4 regions of the Streptosporangium becharense genome follow, and region 2 is predicted to be linked to each of the others. Evidence: riboswitches for the same ligand, from Rfam matches in the RefSeq annotation. Region 2 holds a riboswitch; each other region holds the start of a gene.
What was found. A riboswitch is a leader RNA that binds a small molecule or an ion and turns the genes downstream of it on or off. The one in region 2 is predicted to bind cyclic di-AMP.
Positions count from the first base shown of each region.

Region 1: another riboswitch for cyclic di-AMP. It lies ahead of F4562_RS25240 (coiled-coil domain-containing protein); the one in region 2 lies ahead of F4562_RS29525 (CHAP domain-containing protein).
Region 3: another riboswitch for cyclic di-AMP. It lies ahead of F4562_RS30315 (VldE C-terminal domain-containing protein); the one in region 2 lies ahead of F4562_RS29525 (CHAP domain-containing protein).
Region 4: another riboswitch for cyclic di-AMP. It lies ahead of F4562_RS18230 (C40 family peptidase); the one in region 2 lies ahead of F4562_RS29525 (CHAP domain-containing protein).

Region 1 covers NZ_JACHMP010000001.1:5,738,900-5,744,041, forward strand. The annotation lists gene F4562_RS25235 (DinB family protein) at 1-158, opposite strand, end outside; gene F4562_RS25240 (coiled-coil domain-containing protein) at 293-1,264, opposite strand; cyclic di-AMP (ydaO/yuaA leader) riboswitch at 1,267-1,403, opposite strand; gene galT (galactose-1-phosphate uridylyltransferase) at 1,476-2,555, opposite strand; gene F4562_RS25250 (DeoR/GlpR family DNA-binding transcription regulator) at 2,552-3,352, opposite strand; gene F4562_RS25255 (HD domain-containing protein) at 3,436-4,032, opposite strand; gene F4562_RS25260 (PepSY domain-containing protein) at 4,098-4,691, shown strand; gene F4562_RS25265 (TIGR03086 family metal-binding protein) at 4,729-5,142, opposite strand, start outside.
Region 2 covers NZ_JACHMP010000001.1:6,789,639-6,794,780, forward strand. The annotation lists gene panD (aspartate 1-decarboxylase) at 528-971, shown strand; gene F4562_RS29525 (CHAP domain-containing protein) at 1,416-2,120, opposite strand; cyclic di-AMP (ydaO/yuaA leader) riboswitch at 2,139-2,280, opposite strand; gene F4562_RS29530 (TetR/AcrR family transcriptional regulator) at 2,882-3,460, opposite strand; gene F4562_RS29535 (oxidoreductase) at 3,476-4,360, opposite strand; gene F4562_RS29540 (hypothetical protein) at 4,516-5,142, shown strand, end outside.
Region 3 covers NZ_JACHMP010000001.1:6,982,690-6,987,831, forward strand. The annotation lists gene F4562_RS36045 (glycoside hydrolase family 16 protein) at 1-531, shown strand, start outside; gene F4562_RS30310 (SulP family inorganic anion transporter) at 876-2,537, shown strand; cyclic di-AMP (ydaO/yuaA leader) riboswitch at 2,817-2,952, shown strand; gene F4562_RS30315 (VldE C-terminal domain-containing protein) at 2,956-3,930, shown strand; gene F4562_RS30320 (metal-sensitive transcriptional regulator) at 4,115-4,396, shown strand; gene F4562_RS30325 (class I SAM-dependent methyltransferase) at 4,551-5,142, opposite strand, start outside.
Region 4 covers NZ_JACHMP010000001.1:4,137,094-4,142,235, reverse strand. The annotation lists gene F4562_RS36395 (RDD family protein) at 1,170-2,354, opposite strand; gene F4562_RS18235 (amino-acid N-acetyltransferase) at 2,441-3,106, opposite strand; cyclic di-AMP (ydaO/yuaA leader) riboswitch at 3,445-3,603, shown strand; gene F4562_RS18230 (C40 family peptidase) at 3,612-4,661, shown strand; gene F4562_RS18225 (helix-turn-helix domain-containing protein) at 4,965-5,142, opposite strand, start outside.

The DNA.
Region 1 (5,142 bases), 1.1 Mb from region 2:
AGCGACAACGTGGACGGTTCCGCCGAGCGCAGGCGCAACTGCTCCTCCGTCAGCCCCGCGCACTTGACGGCCAGGGTCTCCCGGTGCCAGTCGAGCCAGGCGTGCAGCATCGGGCCTTCGTCGGCGATGAAGGGGGGATCGATCCGGGTGTCGGTCATGGTTCTCCATCCTGTCGGGACGTCCCGCCGTTGTCATACCTTTTTTCGCCGGTCGTCCCCGCCCGGCGGGGCGGCAGGCCGGCCGGGACCGGTGGCGGTGTCGTGGCCGTTCGCGCCACTCCGGGGCCGCATGGTCAGTACATCGAGATGTGCGGGTGGTCGAAGTGGTTGGCGGTGACGCCGCCGCGGTCGGACATGAAGCGCCAGCCGGAGCCGTGGTTGATGCGCTGGCGCCAGATCACATACTTGACGCCCAGTCTGGCCTTGTTCTTGAGGGCCCAGGCGGCGATCTCGTCGCCGAGCTTGAGGTTGGCCGCCGAGGGCATCGCGCCGCCGGTGCTCATCATGAAGTCGCAGGCACGGCCCAGGGGGTGCTCGCCGCCGTCCTGCGTGGACCGGTAGCAGCCGACCGTGTAGGGCAGGTCGAAGCGGCGTATGACGGCGTCGCGCATGATCCGGGTCCGGTCGGTGATGTTGTCGGCGCCGGTGGGCAGCTGGGGGATCCAGGTGCCGTCGGCGCGGCGGCCGGAGCCGACGGGCACGAGCCGGTCGAGCTTGCCCTTGATGTCGTCGATCAGGTCCTCGACCTCGTCGCGCTGGGTCTGGACCTCCTCGGCCTCCTGTCTGATCTCGTCGGTGAGCTGGGCCGCCTCCTCGGCGGCCTCCTCCCTGTCGTCGAGGCGGCCGGCGAACCCCTCCAGGTGGGCGCTCTGCTCGGCGGTGAGCTGCTCCATCATCGCCGCACCGCTCAGGTCGGAGGCGAAGAACATCGCGGGCAGGCTCTCCGCGCTGGTCTGGTAGCGGATCTGGGCGATCGAGCTGATCTGCTTCTTGGCGTCGGTGTAGGCGGTCTCCGCCCGTTGCAGGTTCTTCTTGGCGACCGCTTCGGCCTTCTGCGCCTTCCCGAGCGCCGCGCGCTTGGCGGCGTACACCTCGATCAGCTTGTCGACCTTCTTGCCGAGCTTGGCCAGCTCGGCACGGAGTTCGGCCTCGGTCGGTTTGGGGGCCGCGCCCGCGGTGGGGGCACCGAGGGTGAACGCCGCGGCAGCACCTAGGCAGAGAACCCAGACCGCGTGGCGACGGAACGTGGTGGACGAGGCCGCCACGACTCTCCTCTCCTTCCGCCTACCGGGTTAGCTGACGGGTTCGGGCTGGAGGAAGCCCGTCCATCGATGTGGATTCACCCCAGATGCGGTGGGTCCCCGGCTCCCTGGCGAGGCGCCTGGGATTAGGCATATCAGCAGTTAGTGCTGATGTGGGAAGGATAATAGTGGTATTCCAATACTCCTGCGACCTTAACTTGATGCCTATCGGTGATTAATTCGTGACAACGGAGCGCAAAAGATGTGCTGTCTGTTCCGGCAGCACGTCGTTCACGAACGCCCCCATCGCCGACTCCGATCCGGCGAGATACTTCAGCTTGTTCGCCGCGCGCCGGATGCTGAACAGCTCCATGTGCGCGTACGACAGATCCCGGCCGACGTTCACCGGGGCCTGGTGCCAGGCCGCGATGTAGGGCATCGGCATGTCGAACAACCCGTCGAGGCGACGCAGGACGTCGGTGTAGAGCGGCCCGAACGCGGCCCGCTCGGCGGGCTCCAGACCCCCCAGGTCGGGCACCCGGCGGTGCGGGTAGAGATGCACCTCCACGGGCCAGCGCGCCGCCGCCGGGACGAAGGCCGTCCAGTGCTCGTTCGAGGCGACCACCCGGACTTCCGCCTCCCGCTCTGCGGCGAGCACGTCGGCGAACAGGTTGCCGCCGGTCCGTTCCCGGTGGCGCCGGGCCGCCTCCAGGGTGGTCCTGGTGCGCGGGGTGACGTACGGGTAGGCGTAGATCTGACCGTGCGGGTGGGCCAGCGTGATCCCGATCTCCGCTCCCCGGTTCTCGAAGCAGAACACCTGCTCCACGCCCGGCACCGCGGACAGCTCCGCCGTGCGGTCGATCCACGCCTCCATGACCAGCTCGACCTGCTCGGGGGAGAGCCGGGAGAAGGAGGAGTCGTGGTCGGAGGTGAAGCAGACCACCTCGCAGCGGCCCGCCCCCGCGCGGACCTCGCTCAACCCACCGACCTGCTCGTACGCCCCCGGCTGGGTGGAGAAGGACGGGAAGCGGTTCTCGAAGACCACCACGTCGTAGTCGGGGGACGGGATCTCGGTCAGCCGGCCGGGGCGGGACGGGCACAGCGGGCACTCGCTGGCCGGTGGCAGGAAGGTGCGGCCCTGACGGTGACCGGCGACCGCGATCCACTCCTCGGTGAGCGGGTCGTAACGCAGTTCCGAGGCCGGCGGGCGGGGCGGCAGGTCGCGTTCGTCGATCGCGCCGCGGTCCGCGTCGTCCCGCCGGTCGAAGTAGAACAGCTCGCGGCCGTCGGCCAGGTGGGTGACGGTGCGCTTCATCGGCTCAGGGCCTCGCTCTCCTGCTGCGGTTCGGTGATGATCAGCTCGCCCACCGCGGCGGCGAGTTCCTCGCGGGCCTCGGTGGGCAGGCCGGAGTCGGTGACCAGGACGTGGGCCTCGGACAGTTCGGCGATCGTGCTGATCCCGACCGTGTCCCATTTGGTGTGGTCCGCGAGCACGACCAGCCGGTGCGCGGAGGCGACCAGTGCCCGGTTGGTCTCCGCCTCCAGCAGGTTGGGTGTGGTGAACCCGGCGCGGGTGCTCATCCCGTGCACCCCGAGGAACAGCGTGTCGACGTGGAGCCCCCGGATCGCCGTCACCGCGACCGGGCCGACCAGGGCGTCCGACGGGGTGCGAACCCCGCCGGTCAGCACGACCGTGCGGTCGCCCCCGGGAGAGCGGTGGAAGACGTCGGCGATCCGGATCGAGTTGGTGATCACGGTGAGGTCGGGCACCTCGGTCAGGAAGTGCGCGAGCGTCCAGGTGGTCGTCCCGGCGGACAGGGCGATGGCCGTGCCGGGCTGGACGAGCCGCGCGGCGTGGCGGGCGATCGCCTCCTTCTCCGGCTGCTGACGGGCCGACTTGGCGGCGAACCCCGGTTCCTCGGTCGATCCGGGCCCGGCGGCGGTGGCGCCGCCGTGCACCTTCTTCACCAGGCCGCGTTCGGCCAGGACCTCCAGGTCGCGGCGGATCGTCATGTCGGACACGCCGAGTTCCCGCACCAGGTCGGCGACCCTGACGCCGCCGCTGCCGCGCACCTTCTCCAGGATCGCCTGCTGCCGCTGCTGGGCGAGCATCGACTCACTCCTTAAATCCACCAGACTTCAGCAAATTACCACAGACTGCTTGGGGGATGCTGTTTGGTTACGACGGTAAACCATCACAACCGCTCAAGCTCCGCATGGATGTTGGCCCTCGCGGCGACCTCCAGGTCCGCGATCCGGAAGATCGCGGGTAGCTCCAGCAGTGAGCGCAGCACGGCGGCCCGGCCCTTCCGGAAGGCGTCTTCGGGGACGAACCCGTACTCCTCGCGCACCGCCGCCGCGTAGGCGGCGTAGATCTCCCGCGGCGCGCCCAGGATCGCCAGATCGGCGTCCGACAGCACGGCGCCATCCGCGTCGCCGGGAGCCGGGTCGTGCGTGACGGTGAGCCGGACCAGCCGGGCGACCGTGGCCACGGCCTCCGGCGGCAGCCCCATCTCCGGCAGCGCGCGTTCGGCCAGGCGGGCGCTGCGCTCCTCGTTGTCGCCTCGCTGCGGGTCGTAGACCGCGTCGTGGAACCAGGCCGCCAGCCGGACCAAGTCGGGGTTGTCCGCATGGTGGGCGAGGGCGTCGACGTGGGCCAGCACGGCCTCCAGATGGGCGGTGGTGTGATAGCGGCGGTGCGGCTCGGCGTAACGGTCGATCAACTCCCGGCCCAGGCCCTCCGCGTCGGGACCGGCCAGGGACCGCCACAGGCTCATCAGCTTTGCGCTCATGCGACGGAGCCTAAAACCATGGTCAGAACCGTGTGGACGGCGGCCGGAACGGTGAGTAACCGACCATGCGTCCGACCTGGGTCCTGCTCGTGCTGATCACCGCCGTCACGGCCTGCGGGAACGGTCCTGCGACGCCCTCGCCCTCCCCTCCGGACACGCCCGCTCCCGCACCGTCCGCCCTGACCACCCCGGTGCCGGTGACGTTCGCCGAAGCCGCAGGGATCGCCGAGCGGGCCGCACAGGGCCGGCTCACGGATCTGCAGCTGTACGCCGCCCAGCCCCCCGCCGTCTGGCTCGCGCAGGTCCTCGGCCGCGACGGCAGGACGCTGACCGGCCTGCGGGTGAACGCCGTCACCGGGGCGGTCTCCGGCGAGCAGATGGAGGACCCGGAGGAACTCACCACGGCCACCCGCCGCCTGGCTGCCGACCGGATCGGCGCCATGGGGGCGTGGAAGGCCGCCTCCGGTGCGGTGCCGGGCGCCTGGATCACCGCCGCGGTGCTGGAGGAGACGGGCGGTGTGGTGGTGTGGGAGGTGGAGGCGATCGATTCGACGCGGAAAGTCAGGAAGATTCTGGTGAACGCCGCCACCGGTGCCACGATCGTTCTCGCCCGGGACGCGCGGCCCGCTCTCCCCGGCGGTTCCCCGGCACGTCCCTGAGGCGCTTCCTGGGCAAATCCGGCACCGGACGTCCGGTTCAGGCCTGCCGCCCCCAGGAGGCCAGCAGGTCTGCCTGCGCGTCGGCCTCCGAGGACGTCCCCTGCCGCTCCGCGCCCGCCCCGGCCGGGCGGTAGCCGTTCCCGGCACCGGAGAACCAGACCGTGCACGCCTCGACCAACTCCGGGTCGAGGCGCTCGTCGGCGCCGATGGCGCGGGCCAGGTCCCAGGTGTGGATGAGGGCGTCGGCGAACAGTTCGGTGACGTACTCCCGGCCGGACACGTCGCCGAACGACAGGTGGACCACCCGGGTGAGAGAGCCGGCACCGCCCGTGGCCTGCATGGCCGCCACGGCGGAGGTGTCGAACGCCTTGATGGGGTCGTCACCGAGCAGGTCCCCCTCGAAGGCGTCGCCGATCTCCGCGACGGCGCGTCCTCCCAGCAGCTCCGGCGC
Region 2 (5,142 bases):
GGGTTCACGGGTGCGGGTGAGCCGCGCGGATCACCCCTGAGGCGTGGGGGAACCACGTGGTCCGGTCCGGTCGTCGGCGTCCGGCTCGGCCTCGGTGAACCGCGTGGTCCGATCTGAGCGCCGGTGAACCGGGGGTGCCGCTCTCCGCCGATGGCGGGTGGCCGTCGGACGGCCCTCGGGCCGCTGGAGGACCGCAGAAGGGTATGGCCGGTCACGTCCGGCGGCCCGTCGTGACGGCCGTGGAATATGATCACATCGGTCGTCATGCCTTCGGTCTCCGATTCGCCGCCGACCGTCCGGGCAGCGTCATGACGTGGCTCGGTTGAATGCCTTTCCGGAGGGGTGTGGCGCACTCTCCGATCGGCGTCCCATCCCGGGGCGGCTTCGACGGACATCGTTCACCGGCGATCCGCCGACGGAGACGTCCGTCCGTCGCGCACGCGGAACGTCCCGGCCGAGCGCGACCGTCACCCGCGGCTCACTCCGACCACCGCCCGATCCGTTTCCCCGATCGCGAAGGACACCACGTGTACCGCACCATGCTGCAGAGCAAGATCCACCGTGCCACGGTGACCCAGGCGGACCTGCACTACGTCGGCTCACTCACCCTGGACCGAGACCTGATCGACGCGGCGGACCTCCTGCCGGGCGAGAAGGTGGACGTCGTCGACATCGACAACGGCAACCGCCTCAGCACCTACGTCATCGAGGGGGAACGGGGCAGTGGGATCGTGGGGATCAACGGCGCGGCGGCCAGGCTCATCTCGCCCGGCGACCTGGTGATCATCATCGCCTACCGGCTCGTCACCGACGACGAGGCCCGCGACCTCAAGCCGAAGATCGTGTTCGTCGACCGGGACAACCGTCCCGTCGACGTCGGCTCCGACCCGGCCCGCGTGCCCGACGTGCCCGAGGCGTCCGGGCTGGCCCGCGGGGACGAGCCCGTGGAGGAACCCGCCCGACGGCTGTGACCACGGCCCACGCGCGACAGCGCCCGGGGGCGCCGCTCGGTCGAGCGGCGCCCCCGGGCGCTGTGATCCGGCGGTGCGCCGGACGGCGCGGGTCGCGCGCCGTGCCGGGCGAGGCCGGCGTCGCCGCCGCGGGAGCGGGGCAGGCCGTGGGGGTTCACCGGGTGCGGAGGGGAACGGATCATGCCGTACCCGGTTCATATCAGGTGGAGCACGGTGGGCCGGCCCGTGCGGCACCGGCTACGCCGGGCGGAACACGCGGGTGGCCTGCGGTTCACCGGATGCGACGGGCGGACCGGCTGCGAGCGGTCCGCGCGGCACCGGATGCGCCGGGTGGGGCGATGGCGAACGCGTGGCCCGTGTCATGCGGGCGGGCCGGCGGTTCGTGTCATGCCGGGGGCCGGCGGTGTGTGCACGGCCCGTGTCGCGCCGGGTGGAGCGGACGGGTCATCCGGCGTAGACCGGGTAGCCGTAGCCGACGACCTGGGACTTGGGACGGACGCGCTGCTCGACGCGGCCCTCGCCGGTGTTGCCCTCGATCGTGGTGATCGTGCCGTCGCCGTTGTCCTTCTTCACGAAGCCGACGTGGTCGATCGCGCTGATGTCCTTGCTGCCGTTCCAGTCGAAGTAGACCACGGCGCCGGGCTTGGCGGCCTGGCCCCAGTGCTTGTTGGCCTTGAACCACTTGGCGTGGGTGACGGTGTAGGCGTCCCAGCCCATGGTGGGCCGGATGCCGGCCTGCTCGCCGACCCAGGAGACGAACATCGCGCACCAGGGGGCGTTGGCGTAGGCGCGGACGTTGCCGCCGTCGCGGGCGACGGTCTCACGGGCGCGCTGGGAGGCCATGTACCAGCTGTGGAACTTGGTCCCGCCGCCCTGCGCGTTCTCGCGGACGCCGATCTGCTTGGAGGCCAGCTCCAGGACCTGGCCGGCCGACACCTTGGGCAGCTTCTCCGCCTGGATCTCCAGGGGGGTCTTCGCGACGGGCGCGTTCTTGGCGGTGCTGACGGACTCCGCCGGAGGGGCGGCGACGGGGGAGTGGCTGTCGGCGAGCGCCGCGGGGGCGGTGATGCCGCTCACGACGGCGACGGACACGCCGAGGACCAGCTTGGTGAGGCGGGGGGCGTTGGGGGTGGGGTACTGCTTGGCCATGCGGGGGTTCAGCTCCTTGCTTCGCTTCCATTCCGCCTACCGGGTTAGCTGACGGGTTCGGGCTGGGAAGTGCCCTACAGCGCGTACGAGCGCTGATTCACCCCTGGAACGTGGTTCCCCGGTTCCGCGACGGGTGTCGCGGATTCGGCGGCCGCGCTCACCGGGACGGGATCGTCCGGGCGGAACGCGGTCGGGCAATGTGACGGCAATGCTCAGGCCTCGGAAGACCTAGGCGTTCGTCATGAACAGGACGAAGGTACGTGATTCGGACAGAGGATTACAAACACGACACATTGCCGTCGCTTGGTAGTACGTCCGAAAACGGGGGGTAGAACGGGGCGTCGCCGGGTACGGAGGAGGGGTCCCGAAGGGGCGATCCGGCGTCGGAGTCGTCGTGTCCGGCGGCCCGGGTGGTCAGGGCGTCGTGGCCGGAAACCCCTGCGGCGACGGGGATCCAGGTGTTCCGTGCCCGCCGGACGATCTTCGTGGAAGGGTGTGGGCGACCCTGCCGGGCCGTTTCCGGACACCCCTTCCATGATCGCTGATTGTTCGAACACCATTTCGATGGTAAAAAGTATGGCGATGGTACGTGCCGCACCATGAAACCCATGGGACGGTCATGGCGATCCGCCCTCACCGGAGGGCCGCTCTCGGTCCGGGGGCACCGGGGATGCTCCGCTCTCGGTCCGGGTACCTCCGGACGGGATGCTCCGCTCTCGGCCGAGGGCACCCGGCGGTGCGCTCGCGCCGCCTGGTGCGCCTCAGGTCCCGGCGGCCGACCAGGCGCGGATGAGCGGAAGTAGGATCCGGTCGACCGTCTCCTCGACGAACGTCCGGTCGAGCGGGTCGCCGGTGAAGAACAGGCGATACCACACCGTCGCTTCGGTGATCTTCTTGATCTCCGCCGGATCGACGCGGCCGGACAGCTCGCCGCGCTCCCTGGCGCGGTCGAGCAGCGGCGTGGTCCCGGTGATGTCGGCCCTGGGCACGTGGTCGCGCAGGGCGGCGGCCAGCTCGGGAGAGTTGAGCAGGGCCGGGAAGAGGCCGAAGATCAGGGAGTGCTTCTGTTCCAGGGTCCGGCAGAAACCGGTCACGGCCTCGATCAGGTCACCGCGCATCGTCCCGGTGTCGGGCGGGGCCGGGGCGTCGACCTGCAGGTGGTTGCAGACCAGGTCGACGACCAGGGCCTCCTTGCCCGGCCAGCGACGGTAGATCGTCGCCTTGCTGGCGCTGGCGCGCCTGGCGATCTGGTCGACGGACATCCGGTCGTATCCGACCTCGGACAGCAGCTCCGAGGTCGCGTCGAGGATCGCCCGCTCCCGCAGGGGGTCGAGACGCAAGGTGCCTCCGGTGGATCACGAGTGCTGTCGGGCCACCTCGAATCGTACGCCGGTCAGCTCCTCCGACGTCTCCCACAGCCGCGCGGCCAGGGCCGCGTCCAGCGCCTTCGGCGAGCGGCGCATCTCCTTCAGGCCGGGGCCGACGAATTCGCCGCCCTTCACCTCGGGAGAGGTCGCGGCGTAGAGGGAGGGCACGGCACCCTCGGCGGGTGACCGCATCACCAGGCGCATCAGGACACCGGCGGGGCGGGTGAGGACGCCCAGCTTCGCGATCCCGGTGGCCGTCGCACCCGGATGGCTCGCCAGGCTGAGCAGGTCCACCCCGGCGGCGGTGGCGCGGCGCTGCAGCTCCGTGGCGAACAGCAGGTTGGCCAGCTTGGAACGTCCGTAGGCGGAGAACCGGTTGTACCGGCGCTTCAGCCCCAGGTCGTCGAAGTCGATCGTGCCCAGGGCGTGCGCGTCGCTGGAGACCGTGACCACCCGCGCTCCCGGGCGGGCGAGCAGGCGGGGCAGGAGCAGCCCGGTCAGCGCGAAGTGGCCCAGGTGGTTGGTGCCGAACTGGGCCTCGAACCCGTCGGCGGTGGTCCGCCGGGGGGTCATGCCTATTCCGGCGTTGTTGACCAGCAGGTCCAGTGGCTCCTCGACGGTCGCCGCGAACGCGCGCACCGACCGCAGATCGGCCAGGTCGAGCTCACCGACCTCGACCGTCGCCTCCGGGACCGCCGACCGGATCGCCTGGAGCGCCGCCCGGCCCCGCTGCGGGTCTCGCGCGGTCAGGATGACCCTGGCGCCGTGGCGGGCCAGCTCCAGCGTCGTCGGCAGGCCGATGCCACTGGTGGCGCCGGTGACGACCGCGGTGGAGCCGGTCAGGTCGGGGATGTCGCCGGGGGTCCACATCATGTGCTCCCTGTGGTGTACGAAACGGTTCCGTACACTACGGTAAAGGGCGTCCCAAGAGGACGCAAGCGGGCGTGGTCGGCTGTTCACCCGCAGTTCCCGGGGGCGTAAGCCCGCCGGGTTACGTTGAGGCGGTCGTGAACGGGTCATCGCCCGGCGTGGAAGACGGTCGAGACCACGCGCGGGAGCAGGGTTCGGCCGTCGCATGGGTGGAGTCCCCGCTGCAGATGCTCTGCGCGGTGGAGGCACACCACGCGGGGTTGCTCGGCCCTCGCACCCGTCTCGTGCCCCGGGCCAGGCTGCGCCCGCTGGCCGTGACGGGCCGCGAACTCGACCACCTCGACCTGCCGCCCGGCCTGGAGCTCACCGCCCCCGAGCCGGACGTGCCCCGCCCCCGCCGGGGCGCCACCTGGGCGGTGGGCGACGCCTTCTCCGGCAAGGTCCAGGCGCGCTGGCTGACGGCCTTCCCCGGGCGGACCGTGATCGTCGACGACGGGCTGGCCACCATCAGGCTCCTGGAGTTGCTCACCGCCCCGGCGGGCACGCCTCTGCTGCGGGCCCGGGGGCGATCCGGCCGGCTCAGGACGCTCCTCGGCGTGGCCGCCGGGTTCAGGCTGCGTGCCGCGGCCCGCGCCGGACGACTGTCGATCTTCACGGCGCTGCCCGTCCCCGAGGAACTCGCCCGCGCCGTCCGGGACAGGGGGGCCGAGCTGGTCACCCACGACTTCGCGTGGCTGCGCTCACAACCCCTGCGCGGGCCACGCCCGGCGGAGCGCACCGTCGTG
Region 3 (5,142 bases), 190 kb from region 2:
CACGGACGCGACCCCCGTGAGGTCGTCCGCGAGAAACAGCCGAACGTCAGGCTCTACACCCCCCGATACGGCCTGGTCGAGATGCGGGCCAGGGCGACCGACGACCCGCGGTCCATGGTCGCGCTGTGGATGATCGGTTACGAGGACGAGCCCGAGCGGTCGGCCGAGATCTGCGTCTGCGAGATCTTCGGGCGTGACGTCCGGCCGGACGCCGCGCGGATCGGCATGGGCGTCCATCCCTTCGGTGACCCGTCGATCGCCGACGACTTCACGGTGGAGACCGTCCCCGTCGACGCCCGCGACTTCCACGTGTACGCCGCCGAGTGGACCCCCGATCACGTCGCGTTCCTCGTCGACGGCCGCCATGTCAGGACGGTCCGTCAGTCACCGGCCTATCCCATGCAGCTGATGCTCAACATCTACGAGTTCCCCGAGCCGGTCGGGCCGGGGGAGCGGGAGCTTCCCTATCCCAAGCGGTTCACGGTCGACTACGTCAGGGGCTACCGGCCGGTCGACCGTCCCGCGGTCTGAGCGGTCGCCGGGCGGTCGCGGGCCGTCCGGCGGGGCCGGGCGAGGTGGAACGCGGCCGATGCCCCGGCCCCGGCGGCTCGCGAATCGTGGACCTCCGGCCGGACGCCCTCACCCGGAGGACGGAGTGCGCCGCGAACGGCCCGTCGAGGGTCGCGACGGCCTTCTCCCGGGAGGCGGGCACGCTGTTCCCCCGTCACCGTCGATCAATCATTGTAAATTGCATAATTCTTCAATTTAGTACATGATGGAAACGTCCTGCCCCCGCCTGAAGCCGAGTCCGTCATGCCCGTCCCGCCGCCCCAGGCCGAGACCACCCTCACCGCTCACAGTGGGGAGGGCGAGGCGTGAGCGCCACCACCATCCCGCGGCGCCTGCCGCGGTTGCTTCCGGCCCGCTCCGACTGGGGGCCCGCGCGCCGCGACCCCGGCAGGGACCTGGTGGCCGGTCTCGTCGTCGCGGTCGTCGCCTTGCCGCTGGCCCTGGCCTTCGGAGTCAGCTCGGGCCTGGGAGCCCAGGCCGGACTGGTCACCGCGATCGTCGCCGGGGCGCTGGCCGCGATCTTCGGTGGCAGTAACCTGCAGGTGTCCGGGCCGACCGGTGCGATGACCGTCGTGCTGGTGCCGATCGTGCACAGGCACGGCGTCGGGGGCGTCCTGACGGTCGGGCTGCTGGCCGGACTGATCCTGATCGCGCTGGCCGCTGTCAGGGCCGGCCGTCTCGCCGGCTACCTGCCCACGCCGGTCGTGGAGGGGTTCACCGCGGGGATCGCGGTCGTCATCGCGCTCCAGCAGATACCCGCCGCGCTGGGGGTGGAAGGCACGCCGGGGGAGAAGGTGTGGCAGACGGCCGCGGACGCCTTCGGCCGCTACGTCGCCGACCCCCGTCCGGTACCCCTGATCATGACGCTGGCCGTGACCGCCTTGATCCTCGTCGGCGCGAGGGTGCGGCCGGCGATCCCGTTCTCCCTGGTCGCTGTGGTGGGGGCCACCGCGGTGGCCGCCGTCGCCCCGCTGGACGTGGCCACGATCGGCGCGATCCCGGCCGGGCTGCCCGCGCCGTCCCTGGCCTTCGCCGACCCGGCCACCCTGACCGCACTGCTGCCGCCCGCCCTCGCCGTCGCGGCGCTGGCCGCGCTGGAGAGCCTGCTGTGCGCCACCGTGGCCGACGCGATGAGCGTGGGTGAGAGGCACGACCCCGACCGGGAGCTGTTCGGGCAGGGGATCGCCAACCTCGTCGTCCCACTGTTCGGTGGCGTCCCGGCCACGGCGGCGATCGCCCGCACGGCGGTCAACGTCCGGGCCGGCGCACGCTCCCGGCTGGCCGCGCTCTCCCACGCCGTCATCCTCGCCGTCATCGTGTTCACGGCCGGCGGGCTGGTGGGCCGGATCCCGCTGGCCGCGCTGGCCGGGGTGCTGATCGCCACCACCGTCCGCATGGTCGAGGTCGGCTCGCTGCGCGCCATCGCCCGGTCCACCCGTTCCGACGGCCTCGTACTCCTGCTCACCTTCACCGTCACCGTCGTCTTCGACCTGGTGACCGCGGTCGCGGTGGGCGTCGGCGTGGCGGTCGTGCTGGCCCTGCGCGCGGTCGCCCGTACGGCGCAACTGGAGCAGGTGCCGCTGGAGACCGGTGACCACGACGCGGAAGAACGGCGGCTGCTGGCCGAGCACATCGTCGCCTACCGGTTCGACGGCCCGCTGTTCTTCGCCGCCGCCCATCGTTTCCTGCTGGAGCTGTCCGAGGTGGCCGACGTCCGAGTCGTGATCCTGCGCATGTCCCGGGTCTCGACCCTCGACGCCACGGGCGCTCAGGTGCTCGGCGACGCCATCACCCGGCTGGAGCGCCGAGGCATCGTCGTCCTGCTCTCGGGGGTCCGTCCCCGGCATGACCAGGTGCTGGTCACCCTCGGCGTCGCCGGCCACCTGCGCCGCGACGGCCTGATCTTCCCCGACACCCCGGCCGCGATCGCCCACGCCCGTCGCCTGCTCACCGCTTCCGCCGCGTGACCGTGAACGCGCGTGACCGTGAACGCGCGTGACCGCGGGAAGCGTGTCGGACGCCGCCGTGAGTCCACGCCGGACGTGTGGAGTGTGGCCTGATCACCCTCCGACGGCCCGCCGATCCCGCCTCAACCGGCCGGGCGACGCCTGGAGGGAAGGCACCCCGGCGAGCATAGTCCGTTTTGTGGGGTTATGTAGTCAATCGCGAGTCGATCACTGTTTTATGGTGGATTGGGTTCACATGACCGGTTATTTACCACTAAGCTCCGTTCTGCCTCGGCTGTAACAGCCGATATGCCTAATCCCGGGCGCCTCGCCCGGGAACCGGGGACCCACCTCACCCGGGGTGAATCCACACCCGTGGACGGGCTTCCTCCAGCCCGAACCCGTCAGCTAACCCGGTCGGCAGACGAGAGGAAAACGTGTGACTGTCACGTCCCCCATGTCCCGTCACCGGACGACCGCCGCCCTCGCCGCCCTCGCCGCCGCGGCGGTCGCCCTCGGCCACGCGGACGCGGTGCTCGCGGCCCCCAAGCCGGCCGAGACCGAACTCCGCGCCGACCTGGCCAGGTTCAAGGAGAAGGTCGGCAGCCTCGCCGAGACGTACGCCGCCAAGCGCGGGGAGTTGAAGAAGGCGCAGCAGGCCGAAGCGGTCGCCAGGAAGGATCTGCGGAAGGCCGAAACCGTCTACGAGGAGGCCAGGGAGAAGGCCGCCGCCGTGACCCCGCCCTCGCAGCCGAGCGGCGCGCAGAGCACCGTCGCGGTGCTGTTCACCCCCGATCTGGGCGGCACCGCGGTGATGGAGCGGTTCGCCGCAGAGCAGGGTGCCCACCTGATGGACCTCGCCGCGGGTGTCGACCGCAGGAAGGAGGCCGTAGAGAAGGCCGTCCAGCTCACCGGCGAGACGCGGGAAGAGGTGAAGGAGGCCCGGGCCCGGCGCGACGAGGCCAAGGAGGCCGTCGGCGACATCAAGGGCAAGCTCGGCCTGATCGCACCCCTCGGCTCCGGCCGCCGCGCCGACGGCACCTGGGTCGCGCAGAGCCCCACCGGCGCCGAGAACATCACCGACCGGACCCGGATCATGCGCGACGCCGTCATGCGCCGCTTCGACCTGCCGTACACGGTCGGCTGCTACCGCTCCACGCAGGACGGCGGCGAGCACCCCCTGGGCCGTGCCTGCGACTTCATGATGAGCACCGGCGGCGCGATGCCCTCGGCGGCCAACCTCAAGCTCGGCGACGAGATCGCCGCCTGGGCCATCAAGAACAAGGACCGGCTCGGCGTCAAGTACGTGATCTGGCGCCAGCGCATCAACCACGGCTCCGGCTGGCGCGCCATGTCCGACCGCGGCAGCGTCACCGCCAACCACTTCGACCACCCGCACATCTCGATGTACTGACGCACGCCCGCCGCCCCGCGGCTCCGGCCGCCGACGCCGGGGCCGCGGGGCCTTCCGCCGAATCCGATGTCGTGAGACCGTCGGCCCGACGGGAACCGGTGGCCGCCGCAGACCCGGCCCGCACCGGCGGAATACCCCTCAGGGGTAGGGTGTTGGCCGGGAGAGGCCGAGGTGAGGAGAAACGATGCACGGATACGCCGAGAACAAGAAGGACCACCTGCGGCGACTGCGCCGGATCGAGGGTCAGGCCCGTGGCCTGCAGAGGATGGTCGAGGAGGACAAGTACTGCATCGACATCCTCACCCAGGTGTCGGCGGTCAACCGGGCCCTGCAGTCCTTCGCCCTCTCCCTGCTGGAGGAGCACATGGCGCACTGCGTGGCCGAGGCCACCGCCAAGGGAGGCGCCGAAGCCGAGGAGAAGGTCAGGGAGGCGTCCGCCGCCATCGCCCGCCTCGTCCGCTCCTGACCGCTGGGGCTGCGGAGGGATCCTTCGCGTCCGTCGCCCGCCGGCACGCCACGCCGAGGACGGGGCTCGTCCGCCACCGGCGGGAGGTCCGAGGGTGGGGGCGTCTCCCCACCGGCGGGAGGCGCCGGAGGCGGGGCTCGTCTCTCACCGGCTCCTACCGGCGCGCCACGCCGAGGATGAGGAAGGACAGCGGCGTGCGGACCCGGGGCAGCAGGAAGCGCTCCAGCCGCTCGACGGTGAACCCGGCTCTCGCGATCGCCGCCGCGGTGTCACGGCCGGTGTGGCACCCGCCGAACAGGCGCGGCCACACCGTGGCGTCCAGCAGGCGCTGAACGCGGATCATGCCGGGCGAGTCGGCCAGGACGTGTTCGAGGAAGCGCAGCTCTCCTCCGGGCCTGAGCACCCGTCGCACCTCCCGCAACGCCGACGCCTGGTCGGGAAGCGAGCACAGCACCAGCGACATCACCGCGGCGTCGAAGCTCGCATCCTCCGCCGGAAGCCGGTCGGCGAGACCGCCGACGACGTCGACGGGGACGAGGGCCCGGTGGGCGTTGTCGCGGGCGAGCCGCCGCAGCCGCGGTTCCGGCTCGACCGCGAGCACCCGGGTGACGGTCGGAGGATAGTGCGCGAAGGTCAGCCCGTTCCCGGCACCCACCTCGACGACCTTCCCGCTGAGCCCGGCCAGCAGCGCCTCCCGGCGCTCGGCCAGGCCGCCGCGTTCCACCACCCGGCTGATGCGGGCGTAG
Region 4 (5,142 bases), 2.7 Mb from region 2:
CCGTGCCCCGGAGGGATCAGCCCTTCTGCGGCCCGGCCGCGTCGGGCTGTTTTCCCGACCGCCGGGCGGCCGCTTCACCCCGAAGTAGCTTGACCACTCCGAAGATGAAGGCCCCTCCGACGACCGCGGGGGGTATCAACGCGGACAATACGTCGTACATTCGTCCTCGCTCCGCACCGTAGGTGGCTTTGTGGGGGACCATGGAAATGTGGTGGCGACTCCCGGGCCACACGGGTCGCGTGCCCGACGGGACCGGTCACGCCCACCACGACCATAGCGCCACCGGGTGGCGGCGCGCGGCACAGGGGCGACCATGTCTGCCACTGTCTAGCTTAATGCTTCTCTCCAGCCGCCTTACCGGTTGCAGTACGTAAAGCCGCGGGGAAAAAACCGACAGGGTGATCGAGTGATCATCATCGTCTCCCGAAAACCAATGACGCCTCAGGTCCGGGCCCGTGCCGTCACCGGCGCTCCGGCCGCGAAAGCCCTGGTGAAGGGGCTTGCGACCGGACTGCACGGTTCTCGGTCACGAGTCTGGAGATCTATGCTGACAGGTTCATCACGACAATGCCCACCGCCTGCTTTGAACGCCCGGGTAGAGACCGGCCCGCTTCATCGCGCCGACAGACGCGATGGGGCGGGTCCGTGGAACAAGACGGATCTTCAACGCTTTCTCGCCAAGAGTACGACCCTCTCCGGCGTCGAGTACATAGTCGTAGCCCTTATAACCACCAAAGGCGATGAGCACTTCCGGACAACCTCGGCAACACCACGGCCCTCGCACCGGATCGCTAAGAAGAACTTCACCACCCGTCCGGAAGGAGCCGGAGAAGCCGGGGAAGGCTTAGAAGAATCCTCCGGGAGAGGCGCGAAGATGACGCCGCGGACGATGCGGCCGGCCGGTGGCGAGCCCATTCGACGGCCGGCCCTTGAAGTCCCGGCGGTGGCCGATCCGGCATTGACATCTCATAGCGCGGGTCCGCCGCGTGTGAGACCGGCGATGATTCTCGGCCGGAGCCCCGCGGCCTTCCGGCGGGCCGGGAATGGGTTTGCACCCGTCCCGGGGCACGGGACCGGCGCCGTTACCCGGCCGCCTGCGGGCACCCAATTCCCCCCGACGCACGAAAACGGGGCCGGCGGTCGCACCGCCGGCCCCGTTATTCGCGGGACTACTTGACCTTGACGACCACCGTCTCGGCCACCTTGTCGTGCAACGCCTGCTGCAGGGGCTTGTCCCACAGCAGCCACAGAATGTTGACCAACATGAAGATGCTGGCGGCCCAGCCCAGGAACGGCACCCAGTTCACGGCCTGCGGGCCCCAGAGCACGCCGGCGCGCTTCAGCGCGACGTCGGAGGACAGACCGCCCGGCGGCAGGACACCGCCGACGGGCACGACCTTGATCCCCATGACCATCTTGCCGACCGTCTGGCCGCCCCGGGAGAGCATGAAGAACTCGTAGGCGAAGAAGATGGCCGCGATGATCAGTGTGCTGACGAGACTGGCGGCGAACGCCCCGCTCGCCTCGACGGAGTCGCCGGTCTTGTAGTTGTAGCTGGGCGCCGTGACGAGGATCAGGCCTATGACGATGGTGACGACCACCGCCGGGATCGCAAGGATGATGCCGTCGATGAACCGCGCCACCAGACGCTGCCACCACTCCGCGAGGGGGGCGGGGGCTCCGGGGGGACCGCTGTAGGCCTGCTGGCCGTAAGAGGGCGTCTGGGCGTAGGAGGGCTGCTGGCCGTACCCGGGTTGAGCCTGTTGGCCGTAGCCGGGCTGCTGGCCGTAGGAGGGCTGGGCCTGCTGACCGTAGTCAGACTGCTGACCGTAACCAGGCTGAGCCTGCTGACCGTAAGAGGGCTGCTGGCCGTAACCGGGCTGAGCCTGTTGGCCGTAGCCGGGCTGCTGGCCGTAGGAGGGCTGGGCCTGCTGACCATAGCCGGGCTGCTGACCGTAACCAGGCTGAGCCTGCTGACCGTAGGAGGGTTGGGCCTGCTGACCGTAGTCAGACTGCTGACCGTAACCCTGCTGCTGGCCGTAACCAGGCTGGGCCTGCTGACCATAGCCGGGCTGCTGGCCGTAACCAGGCTGAGCCTGCTGACCGTAGGAGGGTTGGGCCTGCTGACCGTAACCCTGTTGCCCGTACCCGGGCTGCTGGCCGTAGCCGGGCTGGGTCTGTCCTGGACCGGTGTTCGGCTGCGCGCCCTCCGACCGGTATCCCACAACTGTCACATCGGGGTCGTGCCCGCCGGGGGCTCGGCCCACATTGTGCTGCCCGTAATCCGGCTGTCCCGAGGGGTTGCGATCACGCTCGGGATCATCCTGTGGATACGGCGGCTGTCCGGTGCTCACCGCGTCACCTCACTTAGACTGCGCATGCGGCGTATGTAGACTCACATGCTTGCTGCTGCACAAGGTATCGATATAGGTATCAACAGTCACCTTTCCACTGAGTCAGCCCCGCCGTCATGAAAGTCCGGCTCGCGTGTCAGATGAAGCAGCATGCGGGTGTTGCCCAAGGTATTCGGCTTGACGTGCTCCAGGTCGAGGAACTCGGCGACGCCTTCGTCGTACGAGGCGAGGAGCTCGGCGTACACCTCCGGGGAGACGGGCGTGCCCTGGATCTCCCGGAACCCGTGGCGGGCGAAGAAATCGACCTCGAAGGTCAGGCAGAAGACCCGGCGCAGGCCGAGTTCCACGGCGGTGCGGATGAGCGCCGAGACGATCCGGTGGCCGATCCCCATCCCCCGGCAGTCGGGGTCGACCGCGACGGTGCGGATTTCGGCGAGGTCCTCCCAGAGCACGTGGAGCGCTCCGCAGCCGACGACCCGGCCCGCCCCGTCGGTGGCCACCCAGAACTCCTGGATGTCCTCGTAGAGGGTGACGGTGGCCTTCTCCAGCAGCCGCGGCCCGGCCCCGCCGTAGGTGTCGACGAGCCTGCGGATGGCGCGGACGTCGGGGGTGCGGGCACGGCGGACGACGACCTCGGTGGCACCGGGGCCGGCCGGGTCCCGCTCCGTCTTCTCGCCCCCCGATCGGGAGGGCCGTCCCCCGGCGACGGCGCCCGGGGCCGTGACGGGGGAATGCTCCGCAACCTGGTCCATGACTGATCAGCGTACGTCCTCGGCGGACCCTAATTACGGCTCATCCATAACACTCCCGCTCCGGCTCCGAGATGGCCGCCGACCGGCGAATTGCCGCGCCGCCTCCGGCGAGACCACGCAATGTGGCCGATCTCATCTTCGGTACGCCCGCGGACCTGGGGAGACCGGGGGCCACAGGCGTCACGGGAACGATAAAGGCAGCGTAATGGGCATGTGGATCTTGAAGCGATGTGATGCTCCCGTGACATTTCAGTTGCGCAAGCTCTACGAAGTTCACAGTTCTGGTTGAGCAGGAACCTCCGTTGCACTAATGTCCGTGCTCGATGTCAGAGACGTGAAAGCCTGACCCGCCGAATCCCCCACCCCCGGGGGAGCCGGGGACCCACACTTCTCCATGAAGTCCCCGGGGTGAATCCGAGTGCCACCGGCGCACCCGGTAGGGCTGCCTCCGGCCCGAACCCGTCAGCTAACCCGGTAGGCGGCCGAGGAGAAGAGGAGCCTTCTGGTGAAGCGCACGCGCGACCGCGGACGAGAGCACGCGGGCAGCGATGCCCGCGGTCGAGAACGCACATCGCGCAGGCTCCGCCGCCGTATCGCGATCATCGGGACGGCCTTCGCGCTCCTGACCCTCGGTACCCCGTTCATCGCGGCCACCGCCGACCCCCGGCCCAGCCTCCAGGAGCTGGCCGACCAGGCCGAGAAACTCCACGACGAGATCGGCACGCTCACCGAGCAGTACAACGGGGGGCGGGTCAAGCTCAAGCAGGCGCAGCGCGCCGCCGAAAGCGCCAAGAAGACCCTCGCCACCAGCGAGTCGGAGCTGAAGATCAAGCGCGACAAGGCCGCGCTCCTGGCGCAGAGCAGCTACATGGCGGGCGAGCTGACCTCCGGGCTCGCCTTCAGCCAGTCCGCCGATCCCGACTCCTTCCTCGACCAGGCCACCACCGCCTACGCCCTCCAGCAGCAGCAGAGCGAGGAGGTCGCCCAGCTGAGCCGGGCGATCGAGGACGCCAGGCAGGCGCAGGCCACCGCCAAGGCCAGGACCGAGGAGGTCCAGGAGCTCCTGTCCGACATCGGGAAGAAGCGCAGCAAGATCGAGCGGCTGGTCGCGCGGGTCGAGAGCGACCTGTTCAGCGAGGTGCGCACCCGGGCCGCCAGCAACCGGGGAGCCCGGGTGAAGGTCGAGGTGCCCATCCCCGGAAGCGGCAAGGCCGCCGAGGCCGCCCGCTGGGCACTCACCCAGCAGCTCAAGCCGTACATCTGGGGTGCGGAGGGGCCCAACGGCTTCGACTGCTCCGGGCTGGTCATGTGGGCCTACCAGAAGGTCGGCATCAGCCTGCCGCACTACACCGGCGACCAGTGGGCCGCCGGCACCCACATCTCCAAGGACCAGCTGCGTCCGGGTGACCTGGTGTTCTTCTACAGCGACCTGCACCACGTGGGGATCTACCTCGGCGGCGGCCTGATGGTCCACGCGCCGCGCACCGGGGACGTCATCCACATCGCCAGCATCGAGAACCGGCCCTTCGCCGGCGGCGTCCGCATCGCCGACTGATCCGGCCTGCCCGCCAGCGGGCAGGCCATCCGCCGGCGGGGTGTGCCTTCCGGCGCCCGGGTCCCGGGCCGGGACCGGGCCGCGGCCGGGGGCGAGTTCCCGGGAAAGCGGCATGACCGGGCGCGGCCGACCGCCGCCGCCGCTGCGGCAGGAGACCTCCGACGCCGTGGGTGCGGACGGCGCCGCGGCGCGGCGGGGAACGCCGGTCGGGTCGGGCCCGGGGACGCCCCGACCCCCCCTGTACGGCCCTGTGGTGGCGCGTACGACCACGGGCGCGATGCCCGGAGGAAAAGGGTGAGGGCCCTAGATGAGACGGCGGCGGGCCGCCCAGGCCACGGCCTCGATGGCCGTGGCGACGCCGATGCGGTCGCAGATGCCCCTGAGCCTGCGCCTGACGGTCCGGCCGCTGATGTCGAGGCGGCGGCCCACCCTGTCGACGGTGACACCCTTGGCGAGCTCCGCCAGAAGCACGAGATCGTCA